DNA from 2 places in the Ruegeria sp. BHSA191 genome. Region 2 is predicted to be linked to the other one. Evidence: riboswitches for the same ligand, from Rfam matches in the RefSeq annotation. Region 2 holds a riboswitch; the other holds the start of a gene.

The links. Region 2 has a riboswitch for cobalamin ahead of AC2FNS_RS02010 (hypothetical protein). Riboswitches for the same ligand answer to the same signal wherever they lie in the genome.
Region 1: it holds a riboswitch for cobalamin, as region 2 does, so the genes downstream of both, AC2FNS_RS05885 (DUF1636 family protein) here and AC2FNS_RS02010 (hypothetical protein) in region 2, are expected to answer to the same signal.

The regions. Positions count from the first base shown of each region.
Region 1 covers NZ_JBXWSH010000004.1:116,655-120,042, reverse strand. The annotation lists gene AC2FNS_RS05895 (NAD(P)-dependent oxidoreductase) at 1-539, opposite strand, end outside; gene AC2FNS_RS05890 (LysR family transcriptional regulator) at 648-1,523, shown strand; cobalamin riboswitch at 1,596-1,800, shown strand; gene AC2FNS_RS05885 (DUF1636 family protein) at 1,883-2,266, shown strand; gene cobW (cobalamin biosynthesis protein CobW) at 2,269-3,324, shown strand; gene cobN (cobaltochelatase subunit CobN) at 3,331-3,388, shown strand, end outside.
Region 2 covers NZ_JBXWSH010000002.1:23,460-26,847, forward strand. The annotation lists gene AC2FNS_RS02000 (alpha/beta hydrolase family protein) at 1-682, opposite strand, end outside; gene AC2FNS_RS02005 (TetR/AcrR family transcriptional regulator) at 766-1,338, shown strand; cobalamin riboswitch at 1,367-1,582, shown strand; gene AC2FNS_RS02010 (hypothetical protein) at 1,670-2,077, shown strand; gene AC2FNS_RS02015 (protein-tyrosine phosphatase family protein) at 2,081-2,584, opposite strand; gene AC2FNS_RS02020 (DNA polymerase III subunit gamma/tau) at 2,740-3,388, shown strand, end outside.

The sequences.
Region 1 (3,388 bases), on a different contig from region 2:
GTGATCAGGTTGGCTGTGGCCAGATAGTTGGTCAACACCTTCAGAACCGAGGCAGTGCCCAGATCGCCGGTATGCAGGATGCGCCGGCCCATCGTCGTCAGGAACGGCAGAATCCGCTCGAACGTGGCCCGGTCGCAGCCCGCGAAGATCGAGATATTGCCCGTGGCCGCCCGGTGGCACCCGCCCGAAACCGGGCAGTCCACCGCCGCGCCGCCGCGTTCGATCACCATGGCCCCAAGCCGTTTGACCTCGGCCTCATCGGTGGTGGACATCTCCATCCAGATCTTGCCCTGGCTCACCTCGGGCAGCATCTGCTGCATCACCGCGTCCGAGGCAGCGGGCGACGGCAGGCAGGTGATGACCGCATCGCAATCGCGCATCATCTGGGCCGGGCTTTCGCCGGCCTTGGCCCCCTTGGCCGCGAATTCCGCCACAAGATCGGGGTTCAGGTCGTACACCGTCAGGTCGATACCGTTGCGCAGCAGCGACCCCGACAGCTTGCCCCCCACATTGCCCAAACCGATGAACCCGACCTTCATGTTCTGCCCTCCCGCAGGCGCGTTTTCGTTGGCCCGAGTATTTCCGTTGCCCATCGACAAAAGAAACGAATAATAAAGCTATCTATACAAAAATTATTTTGGTGCTAAATGGACCGCCTGCCCAATCCGGCGTGGCTGCGTAGCTTCGAGGCCGCCGCCCGCCACCTGAATTTCACCACCGCCGCGCAAGAATTGGGCCTGACCCAGACGGCGGTATCGCTGCATATCCGCTCACTCGAGGCGGACCTCGGGCAGCCGCTTTTTGCCCGCAACGCGCGACACCTGTCGCTGACCGAGCTGGGCCAGTCCTATGCGCTGACCGTGCGCCGGGCGCTGTCGGATATCGCGCTTTCCACCAACAGCTTGTTCGGCCCCGCCTCGCGGCAGGCGCTGACCATCCGGGCGGCGATATCGACGATGACCTACTGGATCGCGGCCGAGCTGCCCGCGTTCAGCGCTCAGCACCCCGAGATCCCGGTGCGGCTGGTGTCACATATCTGGAACGACTCGGCCGCGCCCGCGGATGTAGACGTGGAAATCCGGCTGGGCTATGGCGACTGGCCCGGTGTTGCGGCGGACCGACTGTGCTCGGAACGGCTGGTGCCCGTCTGCCGGGCGCAGGACTCGTCGCCAGACCTGCAAAACGGCCCGTTGATCCACATTCTGGGGTACGAGGACAACTGGGCGCGGTACTTCGAGGCCACGGGCATCGACCTGCCCGACCGCCCCGCGCGCCATTCGGCGGATACGACCGTCACGGCGCTGCAACTGGTGATGGCCGGCGCGGGCTACGCCACCGTTCTGGAGCGGTTCGCGCGCAACGCCATCGCCCAGGGTGCGCCGATCCGGATTGCGGGGCCGGCGATTCCCTTTGCCCAGTCGCATTACCTGATCCGCAGCGTCAGCGCGGCGCCTCCGTCCATCCCTGCCCAGTTGTTCCTGGCCTGGCTGCGCGACTGCCTGGCCAGCGATGCCGCGGATTGATCCTGGCAAGTCGCTTTTTCGATCCGAGGCAAGGCACTTGGCCCCGCGCGCTTGACAACCCCCCTGCCCGTGCCGCATGTCGCTTGCGTTGGTGTCTGTGCAAGCAGATGAAAAGGGAATGCGTCAGCGGTTTTCCGTCAAACGCAGCCGCCCCCGCGACCGTGACCGGAGAGGGTGCCCAAATGCCACTGGCCGCAGGCCGGGAAGGCGGGACATCCGACAGAGCACCGCTCTGACATCCGCAAGCCGGGAGACCTGCCAACGCCCGAAGACAAACCGGACGGGGTGTTCCGGTGTCGGGCCCATGTCGGCAACGTGGCCCGCGCATACCCCGTCCCCCGACAACCAATTGAGGGGGGATGAGAGACGTGACCGAGACCTCACCAGTCGAACTGCTGGTCTGCACCACCTGCCGACGCGGGCTGCCCATCGAGGATGACGCCCAGCGCCCCGGCACGCTGCTGCACAAGGCGCTGGCCGCAGCCGACCTGCCCGAAGGCATCACCCTGAAGCCGGTCGAATGCCTGTCTAACTGCGATCAGGGCTGCTCGATCGTTTTGCGCGGCGGGCCGTCTCGCTGGACCTTCGTCTATGAGAACCTGAACGAATCCGACCATGTCGAAATCATCGTCGAAGGCGCCACCAAGTACCTGGCCACCGAAGATGGCCTTGTGAGATGGCGTGACCGCCCCGAACATTTCCGCAAGAACTGCGCCGCCCGCATTCCCCCGATTGGAGCCTGAGCATGAGCACCCTCGAAAAACTTCCCGTCACCGTCATCACCGGCTTTCTCGGCTCGGGCAAGACCACGCTGATCCGCCACCTGATGCAGAACCCGCAGGGCAAGCGCCTGGCCGTGGTGGTCAACGAATTCGGCGATGTGGGTGTCGATGGCGAAATCCTGAAGAGCTGCGCCATCCCCGAATGCCCGGCGGAAAACATCATGGAACTGGCCAATGGTTGCATCTGCTGCACCGTGGCCGATGACTTCATCCCCACGATCGAGGCGCTGATGGCGCTGGACCCGCGCCCCGATCACATCCTGATCGAAACCAGCGGTCTGGCCCTGCCGAAACCGCTGCTCAAGGCGTTCGACTGGCCCGATATCCGTTCCAAGATCACCGTGGACGGCGTGATCGCCCTGGCCGATGCCGAGGCCGTGGCCGCAGGCCGCTTTGCCCCGAATGTCGCGGCGGTGGACGCCCAGCGCATGGCCGATGACTCGATCGACCACGAAACACCCCTGTCCGAGGTGTTCGAGGACCAGATCTCGTGCGCCGACATCATCCTGCTGACCAAGCCCGACCTGGCCGGCCCCGAAGGCGTGGCCAAAGCGCGCGAGATCATCGCCGCCGAGGCGCCCCGCCCCCTGCCCGTGGTCGAAGTGGCCGAAGGTGCGGTAGACGTGCGCGTGGTGCTGGGGCTAGGCGCCGCGGCCGAGGACGACATGGACGCCCGCCCCTCGCATCACGATGGCCATGACGACCACGAACATGATGATTTCGAAAGCATCGTGGTCGAACTGCCCGAACAGACCGACCCGGCGCAGTTGGTCGCCAATATCGAACGTCTGGCGAACGAGCTGAACATCCTGCGGGTCAAGGGCTATGCCGCCGTTCAGGGCAAGCCGATGCGTCTGCTGGTCCAGGCGGTCGGCGCGCGGGTGCGGCACCAGTATGACCGCCCGTGGAAACCGGACGAAGAGCGCCGCTCGCGCCTTGTGGTCATCGCCGAGCATCACGACATCGACGAATCCGCGATCCGTGGCATCCTGACAGGCGTCACCGAGGCCGCCGAGTAAGCACCAATGCACGTCGTCTTCCGCGAAAGCCACGGGCTCGAAGAAACCGAGACCCCGACCGATC
Region 2 (3,388 bases):
CGATGACGTCCACCGGGGCCGTCATTCGGCCCCAATCGGCCGGCGGAAGCGTGTCGCCTAGTTCCGGCAGATAGCTGTCGGGTGACGTACACCACTTGCGCCACTGCCAATAGACCCCGGATGGCAGGTCGGACCCGAACCCAAGCATCCGCCCCGGCAGATAGCCCAGCAGACGCACCAGAGGCGGCACATGACCATACCAGAACAGGCTCGCCAACCCTTTGTAGGGCCAGGGATGATCGGCCAGGGTCACCAGCCCCGAACACACGCAAATCATCCGGTCGATCCGGTCGATCCCGGGCTGAAGCGGCCCCAGCATCCCGCCAACCGAATGACCGATGACCCAAAGCTTGGCATCGGGATAGCGCCGCCGCATCTCGGCCTGCGCCGCCGGCATGTCCTTCAGCGCCCAACCGGCCATAGTGGCATCCGAGTCTTTCAGGCGCCGTTTCAGAGATGTCCCGAAATCGCGATAGTCATAGGTCAGGCAGGCCATGCCCCGTTCAGCGGCCAGCCACCGCGCGAAATGCTGGTAGTAGTCCCGCGGCACGCCGGTTGCCCCGTTCAGTACGACAGCGATTTCCGGCCTGGCCATCGGTGCATAGAGCCGCGCCGACAGGTTTGCCTCGCTCGCCGAAAACTCGAAATCCTCGACTTTCACGGTCTGCTGCGAATCCAACATCCATGCCTCCAAGCGCTCTGGACCGATTGGTCTAATCATTGCATCTGGACCGATCGGTCCAGCCCTGTCAAGATGCGTGCAAGATGACCCGACGTCCGCAAAACACCCGCGATCGCCTGACCCAGACCGCCGCCCGGCTGTTCCAGCGCTCGGGCTACAACGGTGTCGGCCTGACCGAGATCCTGACCGAGGCCCGGGCGCCCAAAGGCTCGCTGTACCACCATTTTCCAAAGGGAAAGCAGGATCTTGCCCTCGCTGCGGCCAGCTGGGCTTCGGACGGGATGCGCGACATGATCGCGGCGGCGTTCAACGACGCGCAGGATTTCCGCGCAGGGGTCACCACCCTTTGCCACAAGATCGCGAAACTGTTCGACACCTCGCCGCAATGGGAGACCTGCCCGATCGCCGCCACCCTGTTCGAAAGCCCCGACAACCGGGCCTTCCGCGACCATGCCGACCGGCTGTACGAAAGCTGGATCGACGAGGTGCGCGGCCACGCGGAACGGTTCGGCGTCGCGCATCCTGACATGGCGGCCGACACCCTGTTCATCATGATGCAGGGCGGCTGGCAACTGGCGCGCGCGCGTCGGGATTCGAATGTGCTGCGCCGGTTGCCCGAGCATGTCCCGTGGGACCGGTTCCAGCCGCGCGACTGAATGCGGCTTGACTCGGCCCGACCCTGACCGCTAGCGATTGGGTGATGGTTCCCGCGCCTTCAGCCGGGATGAAAAGGGAACACGGTGCGGCCCCCCCCGGGACAATCGGAACGGGCCAATGCCGGGACTGCCCCCGCAACTGTAGGCGGAGAGCGATGCCGAGATACCACTGACCGCAAGGTTGGGAAGGTCGGCAAAGCAACGACCCGCAAGTCAGGAGACCTGCCATCAAACGTGAAACCGAAACTCGGACGGGGTGTCCGGGCAGGGTCTGGCCGTGAAATCGGCTGTCCGCCCCGGTCCGCCCCGCCCAGCGCGCGGAGGGCGCATCATGATCTGGAAGACCAACACGCACGAATTTTCCGCAACCGTCTGCCAACGCACGGGCAGTACCTGCCCGGCGCTGACGCATCTGGCCCGGTCGGTCGCGCAGGCGGTCGCGGCGGCCGACGCGGCAACCTCGCCCGATTTCCGGGTGGAAGGCAGCAGCGAACTGACCCATTGCACGCCGGGCTGCATGGCCCGCTTTGACGCTCGCGCCGACCTGATCCGGGTGTATTGCGGCGCACGCGAAGGGGCAGATACGCAAAGCTTGGACGCCTATGCCGACCTGATGTTCAATGATCAGGCCGATGCCTGCCTCGCGCAGGGGCTGGACACGTCACCCTGCGCGATGCTGCAGGCGGTCGCGCTGGATCCCACCACCCTGGCGGAACACGCCTTGCCGGCAGTCATCTGACGGTCAGTCCGGGGTAGCAACCCGAGCCGGCGCCACGGCCCAGAGCAACTGCGCCTCGGTTTCCACGGCGCAGGGGCGAACGGCCCGCAGGCGTTTGAGCGCCGGTTCCGGGGCTTCGCCACATTCGATCATCAGGCGCAGAAAGGCCATGCCGGATCGTCCACAGCCCCCCCGGCAATGCACCAGAACTCGCCCGCCGCCGCTCAGCGCATGGCGGGCGGCGGCGCTGACTGGCGGCCACTGGCCGTCAAAGTCATCCCCCGGCGCCGAAAAATCGGCGACCGGCATATGCGCCCAGCGGCTAGCACGCCCTTGGATGTCCGATCCGAAATCTCCCGCCCCCACGGCGACCATCTCGGCCAGGGTCGTCATCGAGATCACAAGACCCGGCGCCCAGCCCCCGATCAGGTCCAGGTCGCCGCGGTAGTCGCCGCCTCCGCCGGGTATCGAGGTCAGGGCAAGCGAACCGCCCCCGACCTGCAGGGCATGAACAACCAGATTGGACATCGAAACCACCCCTCGGGAAACGCATCACTGAAACTATTGGTCCAGTATGGCCCAACCAGCGCCACCGCCAAAGCGAAAAACCTGCACCGGCGCTGTGGACGCGGGGCACCGGGAACTCTACCCTGCATCGTCAGTACGAATCCGTCAGAGCAGACATGACCACACAGTCCAGCCCCGCCTATCAGGTTCTCGCCCGAAAATACCGCCCGGAAACCTTTGCCGACCTGGTCGGTCAGGATGCCATGGTGCGCACGCTGAAAAACGCGTTCGAGGCGGATCGGATCGCGCAGGCCTTCATCATGACCGGCATCCGTGGCACCGGCAAGACAACCACGGCCCGGATCATCGCCAAGGGCATGAACTGTATCGGCCCCGACGGCAATGGCGGACCAACGACCGAACCCTGCGGCCAGTGCGAGCATTGCGTGGCCATCATGGAAGGTCGCCATGTGGACGTGCTGGAAATGGACGCCGCCAGCCGCACCGGCGTGAACGACATCCGCGAGATCATCGACAGCGTGCGCTATCGCGCCGCCAGCGCGCGGTACAAGATCTATATCATCGACGAAGTCCACATGCTGTCGACCAGCGCCTTCAACGCGCTGCTGAAAACGCTGGAAGAGCCACCCGGGCATGTGAAGTTCATCTTTGCCACGACAGAGATCCGCAAGGTTCCGGTCACCGTGCTGTCGCGCTGCCAACGGTTCGACCTGCGTCGGATCGAGCCCGAAGTGATGATCGGCCTGCTGCGCAAGATCGCCACCGCCGAGGGCGCGGAAATCTCGGATGACGCGCTGGCCTTGA